One region of the Pantoea sp. UBA4549 genome, then DNA from elsewhere that is predicted to be linked to it. Evidence: riboswitches for the same ligand, from Rfam matches in the RefSeq annotation. Region 1 holds a riboswitch; each other region holds the start of a gene.
What was found. Region 1 has a riboswitch for thiamine pyrophosphate ahead of thiB (thiamine ABC transporter substrate binding subunit). Riboswitches for the same ligand answer to the same signal wherever they lie in the genome.

Region 1 (10,631 bases):
ACTTCACGCAGCACCACATTGCTCTCTTCGGTGTCAGAGCGCGTACCGATATACGTCACCAGCTCATTTTCGTGCCGCACTTCATCAACCAGCATCTGCCAGCCTTCATGGCTGGTGACGGTATCACCCGGATTGAAAATCACGCGGGTGACCGGAGAATCATGACGGGCATAGAGGCGGTTTTCGCCGGTTGCGGGAAACATCAGCGTGACCATGCGCGTATCCAGCGCCACGACCGTGCCCAGTCCCAGTTCACTTTCCGTATCACTTATCCAGCGTTGACCCAGTGTAAATACCATATATTTTTTGCTCGATTCTCTGAATGACTTGAAGGCGTTCGCCCGCTCTCAGGCAATAACAAAGCGCCAGACAGATGTCTGGTCAGATTGTTCATACTGAAATACAGGAAGGGCGCTATGGTACTGGATGGCAGGGCATTCGTCACCTGTCAAAAAAGCCCCAGCTGCCCGGTGATCAGTGTAGCAAAGTCGTCGCCGACGAAGGGCAGAATGCCATCCGCTATCGGCTGCAGCTGTTTGCTGACGTAGTGATCGTAGTCGAGTGGCGTGGTACGCACCTCCAGCGGCTCCGGCCCGGCGGTCGCCATCACATAGCGAATGGAACCGCCTTTCTGGTACTGCAGCGGACGCTGCAGCCTGCGGTTATATTCATCTGCAAGACGCGCCGCGCGCACGTGCGGCGGCACATTGCGCTCATACTCATGCAGCGGCCGCCGCAGGCGTTTTTTATACACCAGCTGATCGTCAAGCTGGCCGGCCATCAGCTGCGCGACCGTTTCACGGATATAGGCCTGCCAGGGCTCTCCGCGAAAAATGCGGCCATAGAGCTGCTGCTGAAACTGCTGCGCCAGCGGCGTCCAGTCAGTACGCACGGACTCCAGCCCTTTAAACACCAGACGCTGCTGCGCGCCGCTGCCGGTCAGCCCGGCATAGCGCTTTTTGCTGCCCTGTTCGGCGTTGCGAATGGTGGGCATCAGAAAACGGCTGAAGTGCGTCTCATACTCCAGTTCCAGCGCGCTCTTCAGGCCGAGCGTCTGCTGCAGATGCTGCTGCCACCAGCGGTTAATCAGCGTGACCAGCCGCTCGCCGGTGGCCGCCGCCTGCTCCTCGCTATATTTGCCCTGCAGCCAGACAAACGTGGAGTCGGTGTCACCGTAGATCACCGTAAACCCTTCGGCCTCAATCAGCGCCCGCGTCTGCTGCATGATGGCGTGACCGCGCAGCGTGATTGAGGAGGCGAGGCGTGAATCAAAAAAGCGACAGGCGCTGGTACCCAGTACGCCATAAAAGGCGTTCATGATGATTTTCAGCGCCTGTGAGAGCGGCGCATTGCCGTCTCGCTTTGCAGCTTCACGCCCCTGCCAGATCTGCGCCACAATCTCAGGCAGACAGTGAATATGACGCGAGAAACGTGCTTCGCGAAAGCCGGGAACAGAATCAGCGTCAGACGGGTGCGCCAGGCCCTCAACCAGCCCGACGGGGTCGATCAGGAAAGTCCGGATGATCGACGGATAGAGACTCTTGTAATCCAGTACCAGCACCGAGTCGTAGAGGCCGGGGCGGGAGTCCATTACGTAGCCGCCCGGACTCGCTTCTGGTGCTACATCGCCCTGGTTGGGCGCCACGTATCCCGTGCGATGCATGCGCGGAATATAGAGATGACTGAACGCCGCAACCGAACCGCCGTGGCGATCCAGTGCCAGACCGTTAACGCTGGCACGCTCCAGTAAAAAGGGCATGATGGCGGTATGGTGAAAAATACGCGTAACCAGCTCGCAATCTTTCAGGTTATAGGTGGCGAGCGCGGGTTTATCATGAGCAAAGCGCCAGTTGATCTCCTCCATGCGCTGCCAGGGATTATTGATCGCTTTACCTTCCCCCAGCAGTTCACGCGCAACAGATTCCAGGCTGAAAGAGGGAAAATCCCAGTAGGCAGATTTCAGCGCTTCAATGCCGTCGATCACGACGCGACCGGCGAGCTGGGCGGTAAATATGCCAGGTTTAAAGCCGTGCTCACGCCACTCCAGCGGCTGCTGCTGACGGCCGAGACGCAGCGGAATGCCGTAGCGATCGGCATGCTTTTGCAGCACGCGCAGGTCGAACTGCACCACGTTCCAGCCAATAACCACATCGGGGTCGTGCCGCACGAACCAGGCGTTAAGCTGCTCCAGCAGCTGCTGGCGGCTCTCAACGTAGATCAGTTCAAAGCTGAGCGCGCTGGCGTCGCCGTTGGGCGGACCCAGCATATACACCTGACGCTGACCGCATCCCTCCAGCCCGATACAGTAAAGCTCGCCACGTTCGGTGGTTTCAATATCCAGCGACACCCAGCGAAGGGGCGGACGGTAGTCAGGATGCGGCTTCAGGCGGGCGTTGATCAGGGTATCACCGCGCGGCTCGCCGCTGAACCAGACCGGAGCGGTAATAAAGCGCTCCATCAGATAGCGCTCGGGCGGCCGGATATCGGCTTCATAAACGCTGATGCCGTTTTCCCGCAGGCGTTTCTCCAGCTGCTGCAGCTGACGATGGCTGCGGCAATAGAGGCCAAACACCGGACGGCGCTGAAAATCTTTCAGCGTCAGCGACTGCAGACGGGCATGAGTTTCATCGCGGATCAGCGCTTCGGTCTGACGACGAAACGCTTCGGGAATAAACGCCACTGACTCCTGCGCGGGCAGCACCAGCCGCTGCGGCCCGGCATCGGTTGCCAGCCACAGCGTGATCTCGCTGCCTGAAGGGGTATCCCGCCAGTGGCGGGTCAGCAGATAGCCTGCGCGCGGTTCTGTCACGGTGACTCCGGAGAAGAAATTATGTGCAGTATATCATGGATGTTTATACAGTGTCGGCAACTCTCTGCAGCGCAGCGGGAAAAGCTTGACGCCCTGACCCGGGCTCAGGACAATCCAGCCTTCATATTCCGCAGAGGATAGCTATGGAAGCCTGGATTCAACATCTGTTTACGCAATCGCTGGAGTACGCGCTGTTCGCCGTCGCTCTGGTGACCTTCCTTGAATCACTGGCGTTTGTAGGTCTGCTGCTGCCAGGTACAGTGCTGATGGCCAGCCTGGGGGCGCTGGTGGGCAGCGGTCAGATTGGCCTCTATCCGGCGTGGGCAGCGGGGCTGGTTGGCTGCCTGCTGGGCGACTGGATCTCCTACGGCATTGGCTGGAAGTTTCAGGGGCCGCTGCACCGCTGGAAGTATCTGAAAAAGTATCAAAACCTGCTGGATAAGACCGAGCATGCGCTGCATCAGCACAGCATGTTTACCGTGCTGGTGGGCCGTTTTGTCGGTCCGACACGCCCGCTGATCCCGCTGGCGGCAGGGATGCTTGAGCTGCCGGTGCGGAAGTTTCTGCCGCCCAATATCATTGGCTGTATTTTATGGCCGCCCGCCTATCTGCTGCCGGGGATCCTGGCCGGTGTGGCGATTGATGTGCCGCAGGCGCAGGGTGACAGCTTTAAATGGCTGCTGCTGCTGGTCACCATTCTGCTCTGGCTGGGCGGCTGGCTGCTCTGGCGCTGGTGGCGCAGCGATAAAACGCGCGACTGGGCCACACGTTACCTGCCGAAAGCGCGCCTGCGCTGGCTGGCGCCGCTGATGGCCGTAGCGGGCAGCGCCGCGTTTATCGCGCTGCTGTTTCATCCCATGATGCCTGTTTTCCTGCAGCTGCTCTGGAAAGTCTTCTTCGCTTAAGCTGGCGTAATGCCCAGGCGCGCGGCGGCGCTGCTCTCACCCCGAAGCAGCGCTGCCGTCTCACCATCCCACTCGATCCGGCCATCCACAATCACCAGACTGCGTGCGGCAATCTGCTGCGCATCCTCCAGACTGTGCGACACCATCAGCAGCGTGATATTGCGTGCGTCACACACCGTGCGCACCAGCTGCAGCATTTCGCGGCGCAGCGCCGGGTCGAGCGCGGAAAAAGGCTCATCCAGCAGCAGTACCGGCTGGTTGCGCAGCAGGCAGCGAGCCAGCGCTACCCGCTGCCGCTGGCCGCCGGAAAGCTCGCCCGGCAGACGCGACAGCAAATCGTGCAGTCCGGTCTGATGGGCAATCTCCTGTAACTGCTGCTGCTGGTCACGCGTCAGCTTCAGGCCCGGATGCAGCCCCAGGGCCATATTCTGCTGCACCGACAGGTGCGGAAACAGGTTGTTCTCCTGAAACAGCATCGATACCGGACGCGACGCCGGTACGCTGCGGGTGTGATCGCAGCCGTTGATCAGCAGCGTGCCGTGGCTGACCGGCAGAAAGCCGCCGATCAGGCTCAGCAGCGTGCTTTTACCGGCGCCGCTCGGGCCAAGTATCGCCAGCCGTTCACCCGCCCGGGCGCTGAAGCTGAAACGCATCGGCAGATGCTGATAAAGGTAAGTAAGATCAGTGAGTGTCAGCATGGCGTCCCGGCAGTTTTTCCATCAGAGTAAAAAGTAACAGGCAGAGCAGCAGCAGCAGCAGGGCGGTCGTTGCACCGTCGGCACCGCGATAGGCGCCGATCTGCTGATAAAGATACCAGGGCAGGGTGCGGAAATCGGCGTTGCCAAACAGCGCCACTACGCCAAAGTCGCCAATCGAGAGCACGCAGGCAAAGGCGAGCGCCTGCGCCAGCGGGCGCTTCAGCAGCCGCAGCTCAATCAGCTTCAGGCGATTGAGGCCGGAGAGACCGAGCGAGGCGCAGAGCGGCGCGTAGCGTGCGGCGATATCGCGCATCGGGTTTTCCAGCACTTTCATGGCGTAGGGAATGGCGATCAGCGCATTGGTAAAGATCACCAGCCCGTCGGCCCGCGCCGGCAGCCCGGAGGTGGCGGTAAACAGCAGGAAGAAGCCGCTGGCCAGCACGATGCCCGGCATCGCCAGGATCAGCATGCCGCTCAGCTCCAGCGCCTGTGCGCTCACCCGATGCTGGCGCTGGCGCAGCTCGCGGCTGCTCCACAGCAGCATCATCGTCATGATCACACAGAGTGCGCCCGCGCCCAGCGCGATACGCAGTGAGGTCAGGGTGGCCTGCCAGAGCGCCGGCTGCTGCAGCGCACCGGCTACACCGCCGCGCACGCCATCAGCGACCACCGCCGCCAGCGGGGGCAGCAGCAGCAGCAGCGCAAGCGTAATCAGCAGCGTGTCGCTGATACGCGCGCGCCAGCTATCCTGCGGATCGCGCCAGCCCTGCAGCTTCTGGCTGCCGGCCGGGATCGCTTTACTGAAGCGCTGACTGAGCAGCACCAGCAGCAGACAGCAGTTAAGCTGCAGCAGCGCCAGCAGCGCGGCACGGCCGGGATCGTAATCAAAACTCAGCGCCTGGTAGATCGCCAGCTCCAGCGTGGTCGCCTGCGGCCCGCCACCCAGCGCCAGCACCGTGGCGAAGCTGGCAAAGCAGAGCATAAAGATCAGCGCCGCCGTCGGCAGGATCTGCCGGCGCAGCCAGGGCCACTCCAGCAGCCGGAACAGGTTCCAGCCGCGCAGCCCAAGCTGCGCCGCCAGCTGACGCTGTTCCGCCGGAATGCTCTCCAGCGCCTGCAGCAGCATGCGCGTCGCCAGCGGCAGGTTAAAAAAGACGTGCGCCAGCAGGATGCCCTGCAGGCCATAGGGAGAGAAGTGATAGGGTACGCCCAGCAGCATGCAGAGCTGCGCCAGCCAGCCGGTACGGCCGTAGACGCTCAGCAGGCCAAATACCGCCACCAGCACCGGCAGCACCAGCGTCATCGCGCATAACCGCAGCAGCAGCGTACGACCCGGGAAGCGGCGGCGATAGAGCGCGCGCGCCAGCAGCACAGCCGGCAGCACCGAGCAGAGTGCCGAGAGCAGCGCCTGCTCAAAAGAGAACGCCAGCACGTGGTGCAGATAGCTGTCGCTGAGCAGGGCGCGCATGTCCGGCAGCGGGGCCGCCGTCAGCAGCGCCCCCAGGGCAAGCAGCGCCACGGCACACAGCAGCAGCGCGCTCAGCGCGCCGGGGATCAGCCAGCCTGGCATTAGCGGCTGACAGCCCGCTGCCAGGCGCTGATCCACGCGGCGCGCTGGTCAGCCACTTCTGCCGGTGAAAACTGCAGCGCTTTTTGTGGCACCTTCAGCGCCTGATAGCCCGCCGGTAAATCACTTTTGATCACCGGGTACATCCAGTTGCCGGTGGGGATCGTCTGCTGGAACGCGGGGCTGACGATAAACTGCATAAAACGCTGCGCCAGCGCCGGCTGTTTGCTGCCCGCCAGCTGCGCAGCGACTTCCACCTGCAGATAATGCCCCTCGCTGAAGGTGGCAGCGGCGTAATTCTCTTTCTTCTCTTCAATAATGTGGTAGGCGGGTGAAGTGGTATAGCTCAGTACCAGATCGCCTTCGCCCTTGAGAAACAGGCCGTACGCTTCGCTCCATCCTTTGGTGACGGTAACGGTTTTGGCCGCCAGTTTCTGCCACGCCGCGTCGCTGCGATCGCCAAACACTTTTTGCATCCAGAGCAGCAGGCCCAGGCCCGGCGTGCTGGTGCGGGGATCCTCATAAATAACCCGCCACTTCTGCGGGCTTTCAACCAGCTCCTGCAGACTCGCGGGCGGATTCTTCAGGCGGTTTTTGTCATACACGAAGGCGAAGTAGCCGTAATCGAAGGGGATAAAGGTGTCGTTCTGCCAGCGCTCAGGCAGCTGCAGCGCCGCGGTATCGACCTGGCTTTTGGCAAACAGGCCGGTTTTTTCCGCCGCCTGCAGCAGATTGTTATCGAGTCCCAGCACAACGTCGGCTTTGCTGTTTTTTCCTTCCATGCGCAGACGGTTGAGCAGCGAGACGCCATCCTCCAGCGCCACGTAGCGCAGCTCGCAGCCGCACTCCGCTTCAAACGCTTTCTTTACCGCCGGGCCTGGCCCCCATTCAGCAGCGAATGAATCATAGGTATAGACAGTGAGCAGGGGTCTGGCAGCAAATACCGGCGCAGACAGCAGTAGCAGGACAGGCAGAACGTTCTTTAACACTTTGCGCTCCTTGAGGAGAGGATAGGGGTGAGTCGCAAAGGATCTGAGGCTGGCACATCTCAAATCCCTACGCCGGTATTAACCGGATCAGGTTCGACGGGTTTCTCTCAGCCTGACGACGCAGGCACCCCGTTGAGAACGGCTTAGTGTAGACATTTCCGCGGCGGCGTGAAAGCGTCATAATGCCGGCGGCGCAAACCAGGCAGATTTGAAATCGAACCAGCCCAGCGTGTTCAGCCGTACGCCGCGCATGCTGCGCTGACCTTCCAGCAGCAGCCAGTGGTGAAACAGCGGATGCAGCCAGTCCTGATCCACCAGCTGGCGCGCCCATTCAGCCAGCGGCAGACGTTTCTCACGCCAGCGCGCTGCATCCTCATGCCACGCCAGCGGAATACAGTGCTGCATCAGCGGCAGCTCATAGAGCTGCGCAAACAGCGCATACTCCAGCGGCAGAGTAAAGTTAACGCTGCCGAGCCAGATATCGCTTTCACCGGCGCCGGCAAACCACGCTTCATAGCTCACCACCCGGGTGACCAGCTCCACCCCCTGCTGCGCGAGCAGAGGACGCAACGCGCTGGCGATGCCTTCATGCTCAACGTGGTCGCTGTACCAGCTTAACGTCAGCCGGGTCAGACCGTCCGGTTTATCCGCTGCCCGCCGATCGCGGCGATGGTGCCAGCGCGGCAGCAGACCCCAGGCGGGAAACCAGTAGCGCTGATAGCCGGGATCGGCATGATGCAGCAGGGTAACGGGATTAAGCAGATCGCTGACCCAGCGGCGGAACGGCGCATGGCGTCCCCAGGCGGATCGCTGGTCAAACAGCAGAAAGTAACAGCCTTCCTCCAGACGGCTCTCTTCCGCGATCTCATCCGCCTCGCTGCCCTGCAGCTTTACGCCAGCGTAGACCAGCTCGTCACTGACTTCCGGCAGTACCCAGATTGAGACCTCATCAATCAGCGCCCGGTAACCAAAGTAGTCATCAAATGCGGCAATTTTCAGCTGCGTCTGCTGATTGCGCAGCACGCTGTAGGGGCCGCAGCCGGCAGGCTGACGGGCAAAGTCGGGCATTGCCGGCCATTCGCGCGGCAGGATCATGGCGCTGACGCTGCCCAGCAGCCATGGCAGCCAGCTGTCAGGCTGGGTCAGAGAGATATCCAGCGTCCAGGGTGCCGGGGAGTGCAGCTGCGCAATATGTGCAAACAGCGGCAGGGCAGCGCTGCGCTGCAGCGAATCAAGGATATCCGCCATCTCCAGCTCGCGCCCGTGATGAAAGCGGATGGCCGGGCGCAGATAAAAGCGCCACTGCCGTGCGGAAAGCTGCTGCCAGTGGTGAGCAATATCCGGTTCAATTTCCCCGTTTTCCTCATTTATGCGCGTCAGGCCGCTGAAGATCTGCCGGGCCAGGTGCGTTTCCGAGCGGCGCAGCGGTGAGGCGGGCAGCAGGTTTTGCAGCGGACGGTAGTAGAGCACGCGCAGGATATGTTTGCCCTGACGCACGCTGCGCCCAAGGTGGGCAGCAATCATCTGCCGCACCTGCGCTTTGTCACCCACCAGCTGAACCAGCTGGTCAATACTGTCCTGATCCAGCAGCGCCTCAGCCCGCTGCTGCTGCAGCGCCAGCCCGGTACAGCAGAAGCGCAGCTGCGAGCGCTTTCCGCGTCCCGCCTCAGCCTGCCAGGTCAGCCAGCCCTCATGCTGCATCGCCTGAAGCAAATTGCGCATATGGCGCCGTGAGCAGTGCAGGCTGCTGGCCAGAGCGTCAAGCGTCGTCGCCTGATCCTGACCTTCACACTGCTGCCAGAGCCGAATAAAGTGCTGCTGCAGACGAGCTGAGGACATAAAAGGGGAACTCCATGACGATTTCGCTCAGTGTTTGTTTCTCTATAATAGGGGCATACTGACAGCCAATGGAAGAGCGGGAGGCGCCCGGTTCGGGTGGCGCTCAACCAGCGGTGTCGCCTGTGCGGCACATTTTTCTGAGTAGGGTGCAATTACACCGCCAGCAGATTTTCTCTGCTGGCTTTTTTCATGGCGGTGTGAAATCGTCTACGCTCTTTCGCTACTCTTTTCTGTTTTTTCAAAGGGACTACTGCATGAAGTCGCTGTTAACGCGGCAGCGCCGCCCCGATCCGGTCTATCTCGCTTTTATGGCTGTCACCTTTATGGCAGGCGTAGCGGGTGCGCTGCAGGCACCAACCCTCAGCCTGTTTCTGACCCGCGAGGTGCAGGTGCGGCCCTTCTGGGTCGGGCTCTTTTTCACCATCAATGCCCTGGGCGGCATTGTGATCAGTATGCTGGTAGCAAAGCGCTCTGACACGCGCGGCGACCGGCGGCATCTGATCCTCTTTTGCTGCCTGATGGCCATTCTGAACGCGCTGCTGTTTGCGTTTAACCGCCACTACGCCACGCTGATAAGCCTTGGCGTGCTGCTCTCTGCGCTGGCCAGCGTCGCGATGCCGCAGATATTTGCACTGGCGCGGGAGTACGCGGACGCATCCGCGCGCGAAGTGGTGATGTTCAGTTCGGTGATGCGGGCACAGCTGTCGCTGGCGTGGGTCATTGGTCCGCCGCTCTCTTTTGCGCTGGCGCTTAATTTCGGCTTCGTGACGCTGTTCGCCGTGGTGGCAGGGATGTTTTTATTGAGTATGCTGCTGATCTGGCGCGGCCTGCCGTCGGTGCCGCGCGTGGTGGCGACGCCGGAGCAGCTGCTGCTGCAGGTCAGCCCGTGGAAAGATACGCAGGTGATGCTGCTGTTTATCGCCTCAGTAATCATGTGGGCGTGCAACACCATGTACTTTATTGATATGCCGCTCTATATGAGCAACACGCTGGGGCTGCCGGAAAAGCTGGCGGGCCTCCTGATGGGAACGGCCGCCGGGCTGGAGATCCCGATTATGCTGCTGGCAGGCTTTTACGCGAAGCGCGTCGGCAAGCGCGCGCTGATGCTGCTGGCGGGTGTGGCAGCGGTTCTCTTTTATCTTGGGCTGGTGCTGTTTACGTCAAAAGCCGCGCTGATGCTGCTGCAGCTCTTCAATGCCGCGTTTATCGGTATTATCGCCGGCATTGGCATGCTCTGGTTTCAGGATCTGATGCCCGGGCGGGCGGGCGCGGCAACGACGCTGTTCACCACCTCCATCTCCACCGGACTGATCGTGGCCGGGCTGCTGCAGGGGATCCTGAGCGAGCGTTTCGGGCATGAATCGGTTTATCAGGTGGCGCTGGGTATGTCCGTGCTGGCGCTGCTGCTGGTTGCGCGGGTGCGCGATGTGAAGCCGGCGACGGAGGCCGGCGCGTAAAGCGTGCCGCAACCTGACGTTGGTTGCGGCGTTGAATAACTAGCGCAGGAAGGCGGGCTGCTGCTGCTCGTAGCGCGCTATCGATTCTTCATGCTGCAGCGTCAGGCCGATGCTGTCCAGGCCGTTAATCATGCAGTGGCGGCGGAAGCTGTCGATCTCAAACGTATAGACTTTGTCGCCCGCGGTGACCGTCTGCGCTTCCAGATCCACCGTGAAGCGCATGCCCGGACTGGCGTTAACCAGCTGGAACAGCGCCTCCACTTCCTCTTCGCTCAGCCGTACCGGCAGCAGCTGATTGTTAAAGCTGTTGCCATAAAAGATATCGGCAAAGCTCGGCGCAATCACGACATGGAAACCGAAGTCGGTC
Region 2 (10,631 bases), on a different contig from region 1:
GCTGAGGAGAGAAGGGTAATCAGCCCTGGCCCGCTGCAAACCACAGCGGGCAGAGCTACTGTACCGGTTTCCGGCGCGCAGACGAGGCCTGCTGGCTATCCCTGCGTGCCGGACCCTGCGATTTCAGTGTGTTTTACACGGGTTTTCACGCCTCTTCGATCGGCGTTCCGCTTCCCACCTGCCGCAGCAGCTCAGCCGTGGCGGTGCGCCAGTCAGCTGCCTGCGTAATGGCGCTGACGACCGCAATGCTGCCGACCCCGGTCGCCAGCACCTCAGGCACGCGCGCCAGGGAAATACCGCCGATAGCGACCGCGGGGATCCCCTGCAGGTGCGGCAGGTGCCGCTGCAGCTGTGCCACTCCCTGTGGTGCAGACGGCATCTGCTTGGTTTGCGTGGGAAAGATATGCCCCAGTGCAATATAAGAAGGCCGCAGTGCCACCGCGCGTTCCCGCTCTGCATCATCATGCGTTGAGATCCCCAGCCGCAGGCCTGCCTGACGAATAGCCTGCAGATCCGCCACCTCCAGATCCTCCTGACCCAGATGTACGCCGTATGCCTGATGCGCAATGGCCAGACGCCAGTAGTCATTAATGAACAGCCGTGCCCGATAGCGCCGGCCCAGCGCAATCGCTTTACGTACCGAATCTTCTGCCTCGCGATCGGGCAGATCTTTGATGCGCAGCTGGATCGTGCGTACGCCGGCGGCCAGCAGCCGTTCGATCCAGCTGACGCTGTCAACCACCGGATAGAGCCCCAGCTGCGGCGCCGTAGCGGCAAATGCGGCCGTCATGCTTTCTCCTTATTAACCGCATCGGCAGGATGATAAAGCTCGCCTCCGCGGCGGCGGAATGTTTCGGACATCTGCGCCATCCCCACCTCAACCGGCTGTGCATCAGCCTGCTGGCGCGCCGCAAATTCCCGTACTTCCTGGGTAATTTTCATTGAGCAGAACTTCGGCCCGCACATAGAACAGAAGTGCGCAACTTTGCCGGATTCCTGCGGCAGTGTTTCATCGTGATAGGCGCGGGCGGTGTGTGGATCCAGCGCGAGATTAAACTGATCTTCCCAGCGGAATTCAAATCGCGCTTTGGACATGGCGTTATCGCGGATTTGCGCCCCCGGATGCCCTTTGGCCAGATCGGCGGCGTGCGCGGCGATCTTATAGGTGATCAGCCCCTGCTTTACATCTTCTTTATTTGGCAGACCAAGGTGCTCTTTAGGCGTCACATAGCAGAGCATCGCGCAGCCGAACCAGCCAATCATCGCCGCGCCAATACCGGAGGTAAAATGGTCGTAGCCGGGGGCAATATCGGTGGTCAGCGGGCCAAGCGTGTAGAAGGGCGCCTCATCACAGTGTGTCAGCTGCTCGGTCATGTTGCGCCGGATCATCTGCATCGGAATATGGCCCGGTCCCTCAATCATCACCTGTACGTCATACTCCCAGGCGATTTTGGTCAGCTCGCCCAGCGTTCTGAGTTCTGCAAACTGCGCCTCATCGTTGGCATCCTGAATCGAGCCAGGGCGCAGGCCATCGCCCAGCGACAGGGCAACGTCATAAGCGGCGCAGATTTCGCAGATGTCGCGGAAATGCTGATAGAGAAAACTCTCCTGGTGATGTGACAGGCACCATTTCGCCATAATCGAGCCACCGCGTGACACGATCCCGGTCAGACGTCTGGCCGTCATCGGCACATAGCGCAGCAGTACCCCGGCGTGGATAGTGAAGTAATCGACGCCTTGTTCTGCCTGTTCCAGCAGCGTATCGCGGAAAATGTCCCAGTTGAGATCTTCAGCGACACCGTTCACTTTTTCCAGCGCCTGATAGATCGGCACGGTGCCGATGGGAACCGGACTATTACGCAGGATCCACTCGCGCGTTTCATGGATGTAGCGGCCGGTGGAGAGATCCATCACGGTATCGGCACCCCAGCGCGTGGACCACACCAGCTTTTCCACCTCCTCTTCAATCGACGAGCTGACCGCAGAGTTACCGATATTGGCATTGACCTTCACCAGAAAATTGCGGCCAATAATCATCGGTTCTGATTCGGGGTGGTTGATATTGGCTGGGATAATGGCGCGCCCGCTGGCGACTTCGTCGCGCACAAATTCTGCGGTGATATTTGCCGGCAGGTGCGCACCAAAGCTTTCGCCCGGGTGCTGCTGCAGCAGCACTTCGCTGCGGATGCGTTCACGGCCCATGTTTTCACGAATCGCAATAAACTCCATCTCCGGCGTCACTATGCCCTGACGGGCGTAGTGCAGCTGAGTGACGCAGCGACCAGGCTTCGCACGGCGCGGAGAGGGCAGCGATTCAAAGCGCAGATGATCCAGACCTTCATCGGCCAGACGCTGCTGCGTATAAGCGGAACTGCGCTGAGCAACCGGCTCACTGTCATTGCGCCCGGCTATCCACGCGGCGCGCAGCTTTGCCAGCCCCTGATGGACATCGATAGTGGCCTGCGGGTCGCCATAGGCGCCTGCGGTGTCATAAACCGGAACGGGCTCATTGATTTCATACTGCGGTTCCGCTTTGGTACCACCGGTATGGGTAGGACTGAGCTGGATTTCACGCATCGGCACGCGAATGTCAGCGCGGCTGCCGGTGATCCAGATACGCTGTGAGTTGGGAAAGGCGGTGCCCTGCAGCGAGTTGATAAAATCCTGCGCTTGCGCGCGCTGTTCACGACGAGAAGGTTTAGCAGCAGACATAGCAAAATTCCTGAAGTCAGTGGAAGTTGCTTGTCCGGAGTCCGGAAGGAGTAACAGCGCCTGCAGTCAGGTAAGGCCCGATCGTGCGCTGATAATAGCTACTCTTGTTCCCTTCGCAGGTACTAGCCTGATCAGGTTCCGCGGATCCCGAATTAACGGTCTCAGCCCCGGGGGGCACTCCGACAAGGTGTTTCTGTTTAAAACAATAAAAGCCCGGTCAGCATAAGTGGGCTTTTACGGAATAACAAGGATTTTACAACTGCAGAAGGATCAGGCCGGACGCGCAATAGTGCTGTCGTTTGCAACAGGCGGAGAAACCAGCTGGTTATCCCACGCCATCTGAATCAGCTTATCTTCCAGAGAAAAGCGCGACGCCAGCGTTTCGCCTACTTCAGAGAGCGCCCGCTGGAACTCAACGCAGTTTTCATCGGTAATCGCCTGCTGCAGATGACTGTCATACAGCTGCATGATGCGATCGGTATTGCTTTCAAGCGCCGGGTAGAGATGCGCTGCAGCAACCAGCGGGCTATCGCCCTGCAGATCCCTGATAATGCGCTCATACATACTGAAATGGCCGGTTGAGAGATAGTCCACCAGCGTGTGGCAGAAGTCATCCAGAGCCTGCTCATTCAGCGCCGTCAGCGCCTCTTTATTAGGCTTAATGCCGATTAATTCATAATAAGTGACAAGCAAATGCCGACGCGCACGTAACCATGCATCGACTAATTCATTACCGCCACCGACACGCCTGGTCAGGTTATCTAACTGGGTAAGCATATGAGGCTCCCGGTGAGTTATAGTTGTTCATTACACTTAACATCAGACTTTCAGCGTGCCGTGCGACGCTAAGGACAACGAATAAGATGCAACGTGAGATCTCAAGCGTAGACGCTGGCTGGTGGATTGTCAGCTCTGAACAGAAACTTTGGTTGCCGCAGTGTGAGCTACCGCACGGCTTAGCGGCAGATTTCGACCTTACAGGCCAGCACGGCATGCTTATCGGCGAGTGGCAGGGCGAAAACGTCTGGCTGATCCAGACGTCGCGCCCGGAAAATATGGGCTCGGTCCGGCAGATTATCGATCAGGATCCCGGGCTGTTTCAGCTCGCCGGCCGGGGAGTGCAGCTGGCTGAATTCTACCGCTCCCACCGCTGGTGCGGCTACTGCGGCCATGAGATGCGCGTCAGTCCGCGTGAGTTTGCCTGCCTCTGTACCCACTGCCGCGAACGTTACTATCCACAGATTGCACCCTGCATCATTGTGGCGATTCGCCGCGGCGATGAGATCCTGCTGGCGAATCATGCCCGCCATCGTAACAGCATCTATACGGTACTGGCTGGCTTTGTCGAAGTGGGTGAAACGCTGGAGCAGGCGGTGGCGCGTGAGGTCATGGAGGAGAGTAATGTACGGGTTAAAAACGTGCGCTATGTCACCTCACAGCCGTGGCCGTTTCCCCATTCGCTGATGACAGCCTTTATGGCGGAGTATGAGGACGGCGAGCTGCAGCACGATGGGAAAGAGCTGCTGGATGCGGGCTGGTATCGCTTTGATGCGCTGCCACAGCTGCCGCCACCGGGCACCGTTGCCCGGCGCCTGATTGAAGACACCGTGGCGCTGTGTCGCGCCAGCGTGGCATGAAAATGCTACACTGACGCCCTTAGCATGAGAGAGCCCATTATGAGTGAACTGAAGAACGACCGTTATCTGCGCGCCCTGCTGCGCCAGCCTGTAGATGTTACCCCGGTCTGGATGATGCGTCAGGCCGGACGCTATTTACCGGAATATAAAGCCACGCGCGCTGAAGCCGGTGATTTTATGTCGCTGTGTAAAAATGCTGAGCTGGCATGTGAAGTGACGCTGCAGCCGCTGCGCCGCTATCCGCTGGATGCAGCTATCCTCTTCAGCGATATTTTAACTATCCCCGATGCGATGGGGCTGGGTCTCTATTTTGAAACCGGCGAAGGTCCGCGCTTCTCCCGCCCGATTACCTGTCGCGCAGACGTCGATAACCTGCCGGTGCCCGATCCGGAGCAGGAGCTGGGTTACGTGATGAATGCGGTACGGACCATCCGCCGCAACCTCAACGGTGCCGTTCCGCTGATCGGCTTTTCCGGCAGCCCGTGGACGCTGGCAACCTATATGGTTGAGGGCGGCAGCAGCAAGGCATTCACTAAAATCAAAAAGATGATGTATGCCGAACCGCACACGCTGCATACGCTGCTGGATAAACTGGCAGACAGCGTGATCCTCTACCTTAATGCGCAGATCAAAGCGGGTGCGCAGTCGGTTATGATCTTTGATACCTGGGGTGGCGTGCTGACTGGACGCGACTACCGCGATTTTTCGCTGAATTACATGCATAAAATTGTGGACGGTCTGGTGCGTGAGAACGAAGGCCGTCGTGTACCGGTTACGCTGTTTACCAAAGGCGGCGGACAGTGGCTGGAGGCGATGGCTGCCACTGGCTGTGACGCGCTGGGGCTGGACTGGACGATGGACATGGCTGAGGCGCGTCGTCGCGTGGGCCATAAAGTCGCCCTGCAGGGCAACATGGATCCGTCTATGCTTTATGCGCCGCCTGCCCGTATTGAAGAGGAGGTGGCCACCATTCTTGCCGGGTTTGGCCAGGGTGAAGGGCACGTATTTAACCTCGGGCACGGTATCCATCAGGATGTGCCGCCAGAGCACGCAGGTGTGTTCGTTGAGGCGGTGCATCGTCTTTCACGTCAATACCATCAGGAATAAGCATGGATTTAGCCGCATTACGTCAGGAACAGCTGGCGCTGGCTGCTAACGTTGTGCGGCAGGACGATTTTGACGTTCTGCCGCCGCGCTTTATCGGCGGCGCTGATGTCGGATTTGAGCAGGGCGGCGAGGTAACGCGCGCTGCTATCGTCATCCTGGAGTACCCCTCACTTACGCTGGTGGAGCATCGCATTGCGCGCATTCCTACCACCATGCCCTATATTCCGGGCTTTCTCTCGTTTCGGGAAATCCCTGCGCTGCAGGCGGCCTGGCAGCAGCTGACGCAGCAGCCCGACCTGCTGTTTGTGGACGGGCACGGCATCTCGCACCCCAGGCGCCTCGGCGTGGCGGCACATTTTGGCTCGATGCTGGATATTCCCACTATCGGCGTAGCCAAAAAGCGGCTGTGTGGCCGCTTTGCCGATCTGGATGCTGCACCCGGCAGCCGGCAGCCGCTAATGGATAAAGGTGAACAGCTTGCCTGGGTGTGGCGCAGCAAAGCACGCTGTAACCCGCTGTTTATCTCTACCGGGCACCGTGTCAGCCTGGACAGTGCGCTGCACTGGGTTGAAGCCTGTATGGGCGGCTACCGTTTACCGGAACCTACGCGCTGGGCAGATGCGGTCGCCTCAGGGCGGCCTGCATTTGTGAAGTGGCAAAATGCGCGCTGACGCTGTTTGTCTGCGCCTTTTGCGGTACACTGCCGCCAGCTAACCTATTGAGAGTAAGTTTGATGTTACAGAACCCCGTGCATTTGCGTCTGGCGAAGCTGGAAAGCTGGCAGCATATGACCTTCATGGCCTGTTTATGCGAGCGGATGTTCCCTAATTACTGGGCCTTCTGCGAACAGACCGGATTTGCCGATCCTCAGCTCTATCGCCGTATTCTTGATCTGGTATGGGAAAGCCTGACGGTGAAAGATGCCAAAATCAATTTCGACAGTCAGCTGGAGAAACTGGAAGAGGCGATCCCGGCTGGCGATGATTTCGATGTTTACGGTGTTCATCCGGCCATCGATGCCTGCGTAGCACTGAGCGAAGTGCTGCACGCGATGCTGAGCGGTGAAACGCTGGAGCACGCGATTGAGGTGAGTCGTACATCTATCACCACCGTGGCTATTCTGGAAATGACGCAGGCAGGACGCGAAATGAGCGACGAAGAGCTGCGTGAAAACCAGGCGGTGATTGATGAATGGGATATGCAGTGGGAGATTTTTCGCCTGCTCGCTGAGTGCGAAGAGCGCGACCTTGAGCTGATCAAAGGACTGCGTTCTGACCTGCGCGAAGCCGGAATCAGTAACATCGGTATAAATTTTCAGCAGTAAGGCGATAAAACGTGACTCCAGGCCTGAATTAGCGCGCCTGGAGGCTTCACATTAGCCCCCTGTCTGGTCTACATTTGGGGGGCTGAAAATTGTGGCTATCGGTGCGTGCAGGCTGAAGAGTGCCAGAATATGGCTTTTCCCTCGCACTCGTTGCTTAGCAAGCGATAAATACACTTTAAGGATAACTTATGAACAAGACTCAACTGATTGATGTGATCGCAGAAAAAGCGGACCTGTCTAAAACCCAGGCTAAAGCTGCGCTGGAATCTACCCTGGCTGCGATCACTGAGTCTCTGAAAGAAGGTGATGCTGTACAACTGGTTGGTTTTGGTACTTTTAAAGTGAACCACCGCGCTGAGCGTACCGGTCGTAACCCACAGACTGGCAAAGAGATCAAAATCGCAGCAGCAAACGTACCAGCTTTCGTTTCTGGTAAAGCACTGAAAGACGCAGTTAAGTAAGTTTTCCGCCTTGCGGTTTAGCTTTAGAAGAGGGGCGATTTCGCCCCTTTTTGTTACCGGAGCCTGCTATGCCGAATACGCTTTTCCGGCGCATCTGTATCCTGCTCTGTGCTGTACTGTTTTCCGGCTGCAGCGCCACACCTGACCTTCCGGCGTTTACCGCCAGCGGCTACCTGGCCGATCGCGGCGCGGTCCGCATCTGGCGCAAAAACAGCGACCACGATCTGATCCATCTGCGCACCGTTTATAACCCTTTCAGCACGCCCGTGCGCGAAACCACAGACTATATCTGGCAACACGAGACACTGCTGAGTGTGGAACGCCATCGCACCGGTGAGCAGCCCGATGACGTCACGCTGCGCTTTGATCATCAGGGCAACCTCAATTTTATGCAGCGCCAGCTGGCAGGACGACGCGAAGCGCTGAGTGATGATGCCGTTGCGCTTTATCGTTTTGACGCACAGCGTATGCTGGCGCAGAGCAATGCACTGCTGAGCGGCCGGGTATTACTGAAACAGGGACACTGGCTGGGCGGCAACACGGTACGCGACTGCGCAGGTCGCCAGCAGAATGTCGCGTTTGACAGTGACACGCTGAGGCGCCTGGCGCAGCAGCAACAGGCGTCAGCGCCGCTGATGGTGTCATGGCTCGAAGCCCCGGAAGGGATCCAGGTATTGCGCGTTACCACAGAGGATGAGTGCAGCTGGCAGCCGACAGAGAGCGATCTGAGCGGCTAAAGAAAACGGGGCACAGCAGAGTGCCCCGCGACTATCAGCGGTTGATGGCGCGATAGCCGATGTCGTGACGGCAGAAGCAGCCGTCCCAGGAGATAGACTCTGCCATCGCGTAGGCGTTGCGTTGCGCTGTAGCCACATCTTCTCCCAGTGCCGTGACGCACAACACACGTCCGCCGCTGGTCATCACCCGATCGTCCTGCAGCGTGGTGCCCGCATGAAATACTTTGCCTTCAGGCACGGCTTCCAGCGGCAGGCCGTGGATCTGATCGCCGGTACGGTAGCTGCCCGGATAGCCGCCTGCTGCCAGTACCACACCCAGTGCAGGACGTGCATCCCACTCCGACGTCTGCGTATCCAGGGTGCCATCGACTGCTGCCAGGCAGAGTGCCACCAGGTCAGAGTTCAGCCGCAGCATAATGGGCTGCGTCTCCGGGTCGCCAAAGCGGCAATTAAATTCAATGACCTTTGGCTGACCTGATTTATCGATCATCAGACCGGCATACAGGAAACCGGTATAGGTATTGCCTTCTGCTTTCATACCGTTCACGGTTGGCCAGATAATCTGGTCCATGACGCGCTGGTGGATCTCATCAGTGACTACCGGTGCCGGTGAGTAGGCCCCCATACCGCCCGTGTTGGGACCCGTATCACCGTCGCCCGCGCGCTTGTGATCCTGGCTGGTTGCCATCGGCAGCACGTGGTTGCCATCTGCCATGACAATAAAGCTGGCTTCTTCACCGTCAAGAAACTCTTCAATTACGATACGATGGCCGGCATCGCCAAATGCATTGCCAGCCAGCATATCCTGCACCGCCGCTTCCGCTTCAGCCAGCGTCATCGCGACAATTACGCCTTTACCTGCAGCCAGACCATCGGCTTTGATAACAATGGGCGCACCTTTCTCGCGCAGGTAAGCCAGCGCGGGTTCCACCTCGGTAAAGTTCTGATACTCAGCGGTCGGGATCTGCTGGCGCGCCAGAAAATCCTTGGTAAAGGCTTTCGAGCCTTCCAGCTGGGCTGCCGCCTGCGTCGGGCCAAAGATCTTCAGCCCGGCGGCGCGGAAGGCATCAACCACGCCGATCACCAGCGGCGCTTCCGGGCCGACAATCGTCAGGTCAATCTGTTCCTGCTGCGCAAACGCCAGCAGGGCAGGGATATCGGTCGCACTGATGGGCACATTCTGCAGGGCCGGCTCCAGCGCAGTGCCTGCGTTACCCGGTGCGACAAACACAGTGTCAGCCAGCGGCGACTGTGACGCTTTCCACGCCAGCGCGTGCTCACGTCCGCCATTACCAATTACTAAAATTTTCATTATTGCTGCTCCAGCTGTTAATGGCGGAAATGGCGCATATCGGTAAAGATCATCGCGATGCCGTGCTCATCTGCAGCAGCAATCACCTCTTCATCGCGGATAGAACCGCCGGGCTGAATAACACAGCTCACGCCGGCCGCGGCAGCAGCATCAATACCATCGCGGAACGGGAAGAAGGCATCGGATGCCATCGCTGAACCTGTGACCTTCAGCCCCTCATCGCTCGCCTTAATGCCGGCAATTTTGGCAGAGTAAACGCGACTCATCTGACCGGCACCAATACCAATAGTCATGTTGTCGCGGGCATAAACAATGGCATTGGATTTAACAAACTTGGCGACTTTCCAGCAGAACAGCGCATCACGCAGCTCCTGCTCAGTCGGCTGACGTTGCGTGACCACGCGAAGCTGGTCGGCGGTGATCATCCCGAGGTCGCGATCCTGTACCAGCAGACCGCCATTGACCCGTTTGAAGTCCAGGCTGGCAACCGGCTGCTGCCATTGACCGCAGATCAGCACGCGCACGTTCTGTTTTGCTGCTGTTACCTGCAGCGCCGCGTCACTGGCAGAAGGGGCAATAATCACTTCAACAAACTGACGGCTGATAATTGCCTGTGCAGTCGCCTCATCCAGCTCGCGGTTAAACGCGATAATGCCGCCAAAAGCTGAGGTCGGGTCAGTCTGATAAGCGCGTTCGTAAGCATCAAGGATGGATGTCCCCACCGCTACGCCACATGGGTTGGCGTGTTTGACGATCACACAGGCAGGTTCGTCGAACGCTTTTACGCATTCCAGTGCGGCATCGGTATCTGCAATATTATTGTAAGAGAGTGCCTTGCCCTGCAGCTGCTGCGCAGTGGCTACCGAGGCTTCTGCAATCTCTTCTTCTATATAGAAGGCGGCATCCTGATGGCTGTTCTCGCCATAACGCATATCCTGCTTCTTAATGAAGTTGAGATTCAGGGTGCGCGGGAAGCGACCGGCGGGTGCACGGGTTTCGCCATGATAAGCAGGAACCAGCGTGCCAAAATAGTTTGCAATCATGCTGTCGTAAGCGGCGGTGTGCTCAAACGCTTTAATTGCCAGATCAAAACGCGTCTCCGGCGTCAGCGCATTATCACTGGCATCCATCTCTGCAATGATGCTGGTGTAGTCGCTGCTCTTAACCACGATCGCCACATCTTTATGATTCTTAGCCGCTGAGCGCACCATGGTTGGCCCGCCGATATCAATATTCTCGACCGCATCTTCCAGCGAGCAGTCAGGCTTAGCCACAGTCTGCGCAAAGGGATAGAGGTTAACCACCACCATATCAATCGGATTGATAGCGTGTTCTGCCATA
Region 3 (10,631 bases), on a different contig from region 1:
ACCATGCGGCAGCAGGAGGATCAGTGGCTGCTCTGTATTGATGACAGCGCACCCGGCGTAGCGGCGGCGCAGCGCACGCAGCTGTTCGAGCGCTTTTTCCGTGCGGAAAATTCCCGCAATCGCGCCAGTGGAGGCTCCGGTCTGGGGCTGGCTATCTGTAAAAATATCGTCGAGGCGCACGGCGGTACGATTTCTGCAGAGCACTCTGATTTAGGTGGCGTACAAATCAGGCTAAACTTGCCCTATGTTCCCCAGTAGAAAGCCCGTATGAGCCCGGAAAATAGCGATCCACTAATTCTTGTTGTTGAAGATGAACCCAAGCTGGCGCAGCTGATGATCGATTATCTGCAGGCGTCGAACTATCGCACGCATCATATTGCCAGTGGCGGCGAAGTGCAGGCCTGGCTGCAGCACACTACGCCCGCGCTGATGCTGCTCGACCTGATGCTGCCGGGCTGCGACGGTATGACGTTGTGCCGCGAAATACGCCGCAGCTCCGACCTGCCAATTATTATGGTCACCGCCCGCACCGAAGAGATTGACCGCCTGCTGGGGCTGGAGACCGGCGCGGATGACTATATCTGCAAGCCGTTCAGCCCGCGCGAAGTGGTGGCGCGCGTGAAAACCATTCTGCGCCGCGTGCGTAAATCGCCGGAAGAGACGCAGCAGGCGTCGCTGCTGATGATTGACGAAGGTCGCTTTCAGGCCAGCTGGCGTGCCGCTCCGCTGGAGCTGACGCCGGCAGAGTTCCGCCTGCTGAAAACGCTGTCGCTGGAACCCGGCAAAGTGTTTTCCCGCGAGCAGCTGCTGAATCAGCTTTATGATGATTACCGTGTAGTGACCGACCGTACTATTGACAGCCATATCAAAAACCTGCGCCGCAAGCTTGAGGCGCTGGATGCCGATCAGCCGTTTATTCGTGCGGTATATGGTATCGGCTATCGCTGGGAGGCGGATATGTGCCGGCTGGCATAGCCTGTTATTGATCCCGATCAATTTACTTCACTCCGCACCCTGCCTACAATTCCCGCCTCTTTTGCAGAGCCGCACGCTGCGGCTTCTGCTGCGGCCATCCGCGATGGCCAGCTGACCTGACATCAGTGAGTCTTCCATGTTTAAACCTGAACTGCTCTCCCCGGCGGGAACGCTGAAAAATATGCGTTACGCCTTTGCCTACGGCGCTGATGCCGTTTATGCCGGGCAGCCGCGCTACAGTCTGCGCGTACGCAACAACGAATTCACACATGACAATCTGGCGCAGGGGATCGCTGAAGCGCACGCGCTGGGTAAAAAATTCTATGTGGTGGTTAATATCGCGCCGCATAACGCCAAACTGAAAACGTTTATTCGCGACCTCACACCGGTGGTGGCAATGCAGCCGGATGCGCTGATTATGTCCGATCCGGGGCTGATTATGCTGGTGCGCGAGGCGTTTCCGGCCATCTCCATCCACCTTTCCGTGCAGGCCAACGCCGTCAACTGGGCCACGGTAAAATTCTGGCAGCAGATGGGGCTGACGCGCGTCATTCTGTCACGCGAGCTTTCGCTGGAGGAGATTGCGGAGATCCGCACGCAGGTGCCGGAGATGGAACTGGAGATCTTTGTTCACGGCGCGCTCTGCATGGCCTACTCCGGCCGCTGCCTGCTCTCTGGCTATCTCAACAAACGCGATCCAAACCAGGGCACCTGTACCAACGCCTGCCGCTGGTCGTATAAGGTCTCCGAAGGTCAGCAGGATGAGGTCGGCAATATTACCGGCATGCATGAGCCGTCCGGACAGCAGGCTCCCGTGCCCGGCCACAACGCACCAACCGACCGGCTGTTTCTGCTGGAAGAGAAAATGAAGCCCGGCGAGGTAATGAGTGCCTTTGAAGATGAGCACGGCACCTACATCATGAACTCAAAGGATTTGCGTGCGGTGGCGCACGTGGAGCGGCTGAGCGCGATGGGCATCCACTCGCTGAAAATTGAAGGACGCACCAAATCATTCTACTACTGCGCGCGGACCGCGCAGGTCTATCGCCGCGCCATCGATGACGCCGCAGCGGGTAAACCCTTTGATACCTCTCTGCTCGCCACGCTGGAAGGTCTGGCGCATCGGGGTTATACCGAAGGCTTTCTGCGCCGCCACACCCATGACAGCTACCAGAATTATGAGCAGGGTTTTTCCGTTTCTGAGCGCCAGCAGTTTGTGGGCGAGTTTACCGGCGAGCGGCGCGGTGACTGGGCGCAGATTGCGGTGAAAAACAAATTCCTGCAGGACGATGCGGTGGAGATCATGACGCCGCAGGGCAACCTGACCTGCACGCTGGAGGCGATGCAAAACGATCGCGCTGAAGCGATCGGCGTTGCACCCGGCGACGGTCATCGGGTCTGGATCCCGGTGCCGGCAGACGTGGATCTTACCTTTGCACTGCTGCTGCGCAATCTCCCTGAAGGCAACACTACCAGCGATCCGCACGGCAAAAATCGCACAAAATGAAAAAAAGGCGGCGAAGTTAGAACAGGATCACAGACGGTCGCAACGCCGCGCTTTAGAATCGCGCCTGCTGCTAATGAGTAACAATATCCAGCATGCACGACCAGGAACCACCTCATTTACCCGCCCGGCTCCCCCGCGCGGGTTTTCTTTTTTCAGCGCCTGCCGATAAAGTTCCCGCCGCAGCTATGCTATAACCACATCCCTGTCTCACGTTTCAAGGAACTGAAGATGCACACTACACCGCTCACGCTGCTGATCCTGAATGGAAAAGGCGCCGGCAATGAGGATCTGCGCGCGGCCGTTAATACGCTGCGCGAAGAGGGCTTTAATCTGGCCGTGCGCGTCACCTGGGAAAAGGGTGATGGCGATCGCTATGTACAGGAAGCGGTTGCTCTGCAGGCGGAAACCGTTATCGCAGGTGGCGGCGACGGCACCATTAATGAGATTGCCACGGCGCTGGCTGCCGTGCCCGACGCCTCGCGTCCGGTGCTCGGTATTCTGCCGCTGGGCACCGCCAACGATTTTGCCACCAGCGTGGGTATTCCGGCTGAAATGGAGCCGGCGCTGCGCCTTGCCGTAGTGGGTAAAGCCACCGCTATCGATCTGGCACGGGTCAATGGCGACCGCTATTTTATCAATATGGCGACCGGCGGCTTTGGTACGCGCATCACCACCGAAACGCCGGAGAAGCTGAAATCCGCGCTGGGAGGCGTCTCTTACTTTATTCACGGTCTGATGCGCGTGGATGCGCTAAAACCTGACAGCTGTGAAATCAGCGGGCCCGGTTTCAGCTGGCAGGGGGACGCGCTGGTTATCGGTATCGGCAATGGTCGCCAGGCGGGTGGCGGACAGCGCCTCTGCCCGGATGCGCTGATCAACGATGGTCAGCTTAACCTCAGCATCGTGACCGCGCAGGAGCTGCTGCCAACGCTGTTCCATTCGCTGACGCGCGATGATGAGAACCCTAATATTGTGTCGGCTCAGCTCGACTCCCTGACCATTCGCTCGCCGCATGAGATGACGTTTAATCTGGACGGTGAACCGCTGAGCGGCAGTGAATTCACCATTGACGTGCTGTCGGGGGCAATCAGCTGTCGCCTGCCGCCACAGTGTGCGCTTCTGGCGTAACAACGGGCGTGCGTAACATCAGGGGCGCATCAATGCGCACCCTGTGACTTGCAGGGTCGCCACACCCGGCGACCTCCTCAAAAGCCGCTCTGCAGTCAGGGCGACTGGCTTAACCCTCCGCATCACACCTTCATCCAGCGCCGCTCAGCCGCCGAAACTGCGATGGCTTCCAGCACCTTTTGTACCTGTAACCCTTCGGCAAAGTCCGGCCACATACGATCGCCCGCCGCGATGCCGTTGATCAGGTCGCGGATCTCCACGGTTTTCTGGTCGTTAAAACCAATACCGTGTCCGGCAGAGACGCAGAAGCTGGCGTAGTCCGGATGCGCCGGCCCGGTGAGCAGCGTTTTAAAGCCCTGCCGCCCGGCAGGCTCATCGTGGAGATAAAGCTCCAGCTCCGCCATGCGCTCCTGGGTATAACGCAGCGTGCCCCGGGTGCCGGTCACTACGTAGGTCAGCCCCATTTTGCTGCCGCAGGCGATGCGTGAGGTCTCAATAACCCCGTGCGCGCCATTTCTGAAGCGCAGCAGCGCGCTGGCCTGATCTTCATTCTCTACCGGCAGCAGACGCGCAGGATCTTTAGGGTCGGGCCGCTGCGTGATAACCGTCATCATGTCACCGCTGACTTCCTCGATGTCGCCCACCAGATAGTGCGCCATATTGACGATGTGCGCTGCCAGATCGCCCAGCGCGCCCAGCCCCGCCAGTTTTTGCTGACAGTGCCAGTCCAGCGGCGTCTGCGGGCTGGCGAGATAATCTTCGTTATGGGTGCCGTAAAAATGCACCACGTCACCAATCTCGCCGCGCGCAATGATCTCCCGCGCCAGCTGGCTGGTCGGGTTTTTCATGTAGTTAAAGCCCACCAGCGTTTTTACACCTGCCCGCTCTGCGGCCTGTACCATCTCCTCTGCATCCGCTACGCTCAGCGACAGCGGTTTTTCCGAGTAGACATGTTTGCCGTGGCGAATCGCCTCCAGCGCCATCTCTTTATGCAGGAAGTTGGGCGCGCAGATATCCACGACATCGATCTGCGGATCGCTGACCAGCTCGCGCCAGTCGCCGGTGGAACGGGCAAAGCCAAACGTGGCGGCCTGCTTTGCCGCCAGGGCCGGGTTTACTTCAGCCAGCATCTCACGCACGATCTCCCCCTTCAGGGCAAATACCGTGGGTGCCTGCGCATAGGCGATAGCGTGACACCGCCCGATATATCCGCTGCCAATCATTCCGATTCTGACTCTGTTCATGCTGCACCCGTGAAAAGTAGAGAAGGTTTCGCGGAATATATGTTTCATATTTCGGCGCCACAATGGCGAAATGAAATATCTGTGATCATTGATGTGGGGCACACGACAAAATCAGCAATTACCGCTGTAAGTTTGCAGTACTTTGGTGATATTCCTCACATTGTGTCAGGGAGTGGCGGTTTATTCAGCAGTTGGTGAAAATTTTGCAAAAGGGCTTTGACACGCAGCAGGCTGCCCGATATTATGCGCCCCGTTCCACACAATTCCTCTGTAGTTCAGTCGGTAGAACGGCGGACTGTTAATCCGTATGTCACTGGTTCGAGTCCAGTCAGAGGAGCCAGATTCTTAAAAAGAGCAGCCTGTAAGGCTGCTCTTTTTATGCCTGCGTACTATCCGCCTGCGTCCTACCACCAGTGATGAAAATGATGCACCGGCCCGATGCCCTTTCCTGCCTCCAGTGAATCGGCCTGCAGCAGCGCCTGCTGCAGCCAGCCTTTTGCCGCTGCCACTGTATCAGCCCAGCTCTCATGCCGTGGTCGCAGCGCCGCCAGCGCTGCCGACAGTGTACAGCCGGTGCCGTGGGTATGACGCGTCGCCACGCGCGGCGCCGTAAAACGGGTGCGTCCGCTGCGGGTGATCAGCCAGTCAGGGCTCTCTGCATCCTCCAGATGGCCGCCCTTCATCAGCACCGCTGCACAGCCGAGATCCAGCAGTCCCTCCCCCTGCTGCAGCATGGCGCGCTCATCCCGGGCAGGTGCCGTTTCCAGCAGCGCCGCCGCTTCCGGCAGATTAGGCGTGATCAGTGAAACCTGCGGCAGCAGCCGCTCACGCATCGCTGCCACCGCCTCGGGGGCCAGCAGCGCATCGCCGCTTTTGGCAATCATGACCGTATCCAGCACCACAAACGGCAGCCGCGCACGCGCCAGTTTTTCTGTTACGACCTCCACGATATCGCTCCCGGCCAGCATGCCGATTTTCGCCGTATCGATACGGATATCGCTCAGGACCGAATCGAGCTGTGCGGCGACAAACGCCGGGGAAAGATAACAGACCGACTGCACGCCGCAGGTATTTTGTGCCACCAGTGCGGTAATGACGCTGGTGCCGTAGGCGCTGAGTGCAGAAAAGGTTTTGAGATCGGCCTGAATCCCTGCGCCGCCGCTGGGATCGGTGCCGGCAATGGTCAGGGCATTTATACGGGGCAAGCCGCGCGGCAAAGCAGAGAAAGGGTGGGTCATCATAGCGCTCCTGTCAGGCGTACAGGAAGGCGAATGCGCGCAGGCATCTGACTTCCCTACGCTGGCATTATCCAGATCAGGTAATACGGGTATTTCTCAGCCTTCACAAAGAAGGGCACCCCGAGTCATGGTGTCTGTTACGACACACCGGCAGCTTAGGGGAAGCGATCGCCTGAAGCAAGCCACAGAGAGCAGAAACATTGATCTGCGCGGTTGCAGAGGCAGACAGACCGCTGGGGTGACCGGTTTATTGATACAGCGCAAGCCGCGATAACGCTGCTGCGTGCTTAATCTGCTGCCGGACCACCCTGCCGGATATCACCATGATTAACCTGCTGCGCCATCTTATTCCGCACGCTCACCGCTGGCATCAGATTACAATCAGCCACCCCGGCGTTCTGAACCCTGCCGGACGTTACTGCCTGGCCACCTGTATCACCGCACGCTGTCGCGGCTGTGGCGCGCGGCTGCATAAGCTTTACTACCACGACCTCAGCGATAGCGAAGCACGCCGCTGGCTTGGCTGATTAACGGCAAAAAAAAGCCCCGCAGCAAGGTGCGGGGCGCAGGCCGGATAACAGAATTGAATTTACTGTGCCGGCTGGGTGCGGATCAGATAATCAAAGGCGCTGAGTGATGCTTTAGCGCCCTCGCCGCTGGCGATGATAATCTGCTTATAGGGCACCGTGGTGCAGTCGCCGGCGGCAAACACGCCTTTCAGGCTGGTTTCGCACTTCGCATCGATGATCACTTCACCCATGCGGTTACGCTCTATCGCGCCTTCAAGGAAGCCGGTATTAGGCAGCAGACCAATCTGTACAAAGATGCCGCTCAGCGCCAGCTCGTGCGTGGTCTGCGTGGTGCGATCCAGATACGCCAGGCCGGTGACTTTGCTGCCGTCGCCTTTGACTTCGGTAGTCTGGGCGTTGAGGATCACGTCGACATTTTTCAGGCTGCGCAGTTTATCCTGCAGCACTTTGTCGGCACGCATCTCACCGGCAAATTCCAGCAGCGTAACGTGCTCAACGATACCGGCCAGGTCGATGGCCGCTTCCACGCCGGAGTTACCGCCGCCAATGACCGCGGTGCGCTTGCCTTTAAACAGCGGGCCGTCGCAGTGCGGACAGTAGGTTACCCCTTTGGTACGATACTGATCTTCGCCCGGTACGCCCATGTTGCGCCAGCGCGCGCCGGTGGCGATAATGATGCTGCGTGATTTCAGCACCGCGCCGGAAGCGGTTTCAATAGCGTGCAATCCCCCTTCCTGCGCGGCCGGGATCAGTTTAATCGCGCTCTGCGTGTCAATCACATCCACCGCGTAATCATCGACGTGCGCGCGCAGTGAACCCGCCAGCTTCGCACCTTCTGTTTTGGGTACAGAAATGTAGTTTTCAATATCTACTGTATCCAGTACCTGGCCGCCAAAACGCTCGCCCATCAGGCCGGTGCGAATACCTTTACGCGCGGAGTAGATAGCGGCCGCGGCGCCTGCCGGACCACTGCCGATGATCAGGACTTCATAAGCGTCACGCTTGTTCAGCTCTTCTGCCGCACGCTTATCAGCGTTGGTATCTACTTTTCCGACGATTTCAGCCAGGCTCATGCGGCCCTGACCAAACTCTTTGCCGTTAAGGTAGACAGCCGGCACGCCCATGACGTTGCGCTCGGTGATTTCATGCTGGAACACGCCGCCATCGATGGCGGTGTGGCTGATACGCGGGTTAAGCACCGCCATCAGGTTCAGCGCCTGCACCACGTCCGGGCAGTTGTGGCAGGAGAGCGAATAGTACGTTTCAAAGTGCAGATCGGTATCGAGTGAAATAACCTGATCCAGCAGGCTTTGCGCCTCTTTAGAGGGATGTCCACCGGTCTGGAGCAGGGCCAGCACCAGTGACGTAAATTCATGGCCCATTGGCGAACCGGCAAAGCGCGGACCGCTCTGGCTGCCTGGGTTGGTAATCAGAAACGATGGCTTGCGGACCGGACGATCGTTCTCTTCACGGAAGCTGACTTTGTCAGAGAGCGCAGCAATGTCTGCTAACAGCGTACGGATCTCTGCAGATTTAGCGCCCTCATCCAGGGTAGCAATCAACTCAACCGGTTTCGTTAGTTTCTCAAGGTAAGCCTTAAGCTGGGTTTTTAAATTGGTGTCGAGCATAGTGAGTTCCTGTGAAGAAAATCGGGTGCCGCAGCACCCGATAAAAAAGAGACCGAATGGTGTCAGGTAACTTAGATTTTACCAACCAGGTCCAGTGACGGAGCCAGCGTGGCGTCGCCTTCTTTCCATTTAGCCGGGCAGACTTCGCCTGGGTGAGAGGCCACGTACTGGGCGGCTTTCACTTTGCGCAGCAGGTCAGATGCGTCACGGCCAATACCTTCAGCGGTGATTTCGATCGCCTGGATGATGCCTTCAGGGTCAACGATGAAGGTACCGCGATCGGCCAGACCTTCTGCTTCACGCATGATTTCAAAGTTGCGGGTCAGCGCGCCGGTTGGATCGCCGAGCATGGCATACTGGATTTTGCCGATGGTCTCGGAAGAACCGTGCCAGGCTTTGTGGGTAAAGTGCGTGTCAGTAGAAACAGAGTAGATATCTACGCCCAGTTTCTGGAACTCTTCGTAGTGGTCTGCAACGTCACCCAGTTCAGTCGGGCATACGAAGGTGAAGTCAGCCGGGTAGAAGAAGAAAACACTCCATTTACCTTCAACGTCTTTCTCGGTTACGTCGATGAATTCGCCGTTTTTGAACGCTGCGTTTTTGAACGGTTTAATTTTGGTGTTAATGATTGACATAGTGACCTCCGTTAAAAAGATGTGATGCAGGCTACAGTTTTTTCGGGCCAGGTGCTAATACGCAGACGTTATCACTCAGATAAACAAAAGCTATCAATGCAGCGAGACCAGATCCGGTGCGGCTTGCCGCGGCATTCTACACAGAAAAGCGGCGGCGATAACAGGCTTTCTCAGAATGCGGCAAAACTGCTATTTTTTTTACAGGCTGGTGCGTATGACCGCGTGCCATAAGCGATGCTTGCGATTCAGGAGACCCCGCACGTGAATATCCGACCTTTTCAGGAGAGCGACCGTCCGTTTCTGCGCACGCTGTTTCTCGCCGCGCGCCGGCACAGCTGGACATGGCTCAACGGTGATGACTGGCAGCTGGAAGATTTTGATGCGGTGATCCTGGGCGAAACGGTGCTGGTAGCGGAGATAAACGGCGAACGCGCGGGTTTTGCCGGTATTCTGGACAACGATAATTTTCTGCACAGCCTTTACGTTGACCCGGCGCATCAGGCTCAGGGGGTGGGCAGCGCGCTGCTGCAGCGGGTTACAGCACGCTTTACCTCAACCGGCGCGCTGAAATGTCTGGCAGAGAACCGGGCCGCGCTGGCGTTCTACCAGCATCACGGCTGGCAACGTGTCGCCAGCGGTGAAGGCGAACAGGGTACCTATGTGCTGATGCATTATCCGCTGGCGGGACGCGCCAGCGAAACAGCGTAAGCTACACCGCCCGGAAGGCGATGTCGCCCGGGATAATCTCGCCCTGCCAGTAGAGCTGAGCGGCTACGCGCCCCGCCAGCTGGCGATAGAGCGCGGTAAACCCGCTCTCTGGCCGGCGGATCACCGTAGGCGTTCCGTCATCCAGGTCTTCCCGCAGATGAATATGCAGCGGCAGCTGTGCCAGCAGGCGGGTGTGGTAATCCTGCACCAGCCGCTCAGCCCCGCCGGTACCGAAGATTGGCTCGTGATGGCCACATTCACTGCAGATATGCATGCTCATGTTCTCCACCACCCCCAGCACCGGCACCGCCACTTTTTCAAACATCACAATGCCTTTGCGCGCATCCAGCAGCGCAATATCCTGCGGCGTAGTTACCACCACGGCGCCGGTGACCGGTACGCTCTGCGCCAGCGTCAGCTGTATATCCCCGGTGCCGGGCGGCATATCGAGCACCAGATAGTCGAGATCGGGCCACAGCGTCTCGTTGAGCAGCTGCAGCAGCGCCTTGCTCGCCATTGGCCCACGCCACACCATGGCGTTATCGTCCGTGACCAGATAGCCAATGGAGTTGGTGGCAAGCCCGTGCGCCATAATCGGGGCCATGTGCGTGCCGTCAGGCGACGTCGGACGCTCCGCTTCCGTTCCCAGCATGTTCGGGATAGAGGGACCATAGATATCCGCATCCAGCAGGCCCACGCGCGCCCCTTCCGCCGCCAGCGCCAGCGCCATGTTGACCGCCGTGCTCGACTTGCCGACGCCGCCTTTGCCGGAGCTGACCGCAATAATATTTTTCACGCCGTTCACGCCCGGCTGATTTTTTACCCGCTTCAGCGTGGCGATATCGTGGCGCAGACGCCAGTCGATAGCGCGTGCCTGCGTCAGACGCAGCAGCTCCGCGCTGACCTGCGCTTTAAGATCCTCAAATGCGCTATGCCAGACAAACGGCATAACCAACTCAATATGCAGTTTTTCATCCAGCAGCGCGACATGCCGCAGCGCTTTCAGCGTAGTGAGATTCTGCTGCAGCGTGGGGTGCG

Region 2: it holds a riboswitch for thiamine pyrophosphate, as region 1 does, so the genes downstream of both, thiC (phosphomethylpyrimidine synthase ThiC) here and thiB (thiamine ABC transporter substrate binding subunit) in region 1, are expected to answer to the same signal.
Region 3: it holds a riboswitch for thiamine pyrophosphate, as region 1 does, so the genes downstream of both, thiD (bifunctional hydroxymethylpyrimidine kinase/phosphomethylpyrimidine kinase) here and thiB (thiamine ABC transporter substrate binding subunit) in region 1, are expected to answer to the same signal.

The regions. Positions count from the first base shown of each region.
Region 1 is NZ_DGLH01000013.1:131,955-142,585, forward strand. Features, by position in the region: gene rapA (RNA polymerase-associated protein RapA) at 1-299, opposite strand, end outside; gene polB (DNA polymerase II) at 449-2,809, opposite strand; gene B3041_RS13070 (DedA family protein) at 2,953-3,714, shown strand; gene thiQ (thiamine ABC transporter ATP-binding protein ThiQ) at 3,711-4,412, opposite strand; gene thiP (thiamine/thiamine pyrophosphate ABC transporter permease ThiP) at 4,396-6,006, opposite strand; gene thiB (thiamine ABC transporter substrate binding subunit) at 5,982-6,968, opposite strand; TPP riboswitch at 7,015-7,110, opposite strand; gene sgrR (HTH-type transcriptional regulator SgrR) at 7,146-8,807, opposite strand; gene B3041_RS13095 (MFS transporter) at 9,062-10,264, shown strand; gene leuD (3-isopropylmalate dehydratase small subunit) at 10,304-10,631, opposite strand, start outside.
Region 2 is NZ_DGLH01000017.1:14,296-24,926, forward strand. Features, by position in the region: gene thiE (thiamine phosphate synthase) at 146-790, opposite strand; gene thiC (phosphomethylpyrimidine synthase ThiC) at 787-2,712, opposite strand; TPP riboswitch at 2,804-2,904, opposite strand; gene B3041_RS15730 (Rsd/AlgQ family anti-sigma factor) at 2,983-3,489, opposite strand; gene nudC (NAD(+) diphosphatase) at 3,576-4,349, shown strand; gene hemE (uroporphyrinogen decarboxylase) at 4,389-5,456, shown strand; gene nfi (deoxyribonuclease V) at 5,459-6,127, shown strand; gene B3041_RS15750 (YjaG family protein) at 6,190-6,780, shown strand; gene hupA (nucleoid-associated protein HU-alpha) at 6,969-7,241, shown strand; gene B3041_RS15760 (DUF1481 domain-containing protein) at 7,310-7,978, shown strand; gene purD (phosphoribosylamine--glycine ligase) at 8,013-9,290, opposite strand; gene purH (bifunctional phosphoribosylaminoimidazolecarboxamide formyltransferase/IMP cyclohydrolase) at 9,308-10,631, opposite strand, start outside.
Region 3 is NZ_DGLH01000015.1:218,511-229,141, reverse strand. Features, by position in the region: gene baeS (two-component system sensor histidine kinase BaeS) at 1-258, shown strand, start outside; gene baeR (two-component system response regulator BaeR) at 268-975, shown strand; gene yegQ (tRNA 5-hydroxyuridine modification protein YegQ) at 1,112-2,482, shown strand; gene yegS (lipid kinase YegS) at 2,711-3,610, shown strand; gene B3041_RS15095 (Gfo/Idh/MocA family protein) at 3,733-4,854, opposite strand; tRNA gene B3041_RS15090 (tRNA-Asn) at 5,119-5,194, shown strand; gene thiD (bifunctional hydroxymethylpyrimidine kinase/phosphomethylpyrimidine kinase) at 5,259-6,059, opposite strand; TPP riboswitch at 6,129-6,225, opposite strand; gene B3041_RS15080 (hypothetical protein) at 6,416-6,619, shown strand; gene ahpF (alkyl hydroperoxide reductase subunit F) at 6,682-8,250, opposite strand; gene ahpC (alkyl hydroperoxide reductase subunit C) at 8,322-8,885, opposite strand; gene B3041_RS15065 (GNAT family N-acetyltransferase) at 9,147-9,593, shown strand; gene apbC (iron-sulfur cluster carrier protein ApbC) at 9,595-10,631, opposite strand, start outside.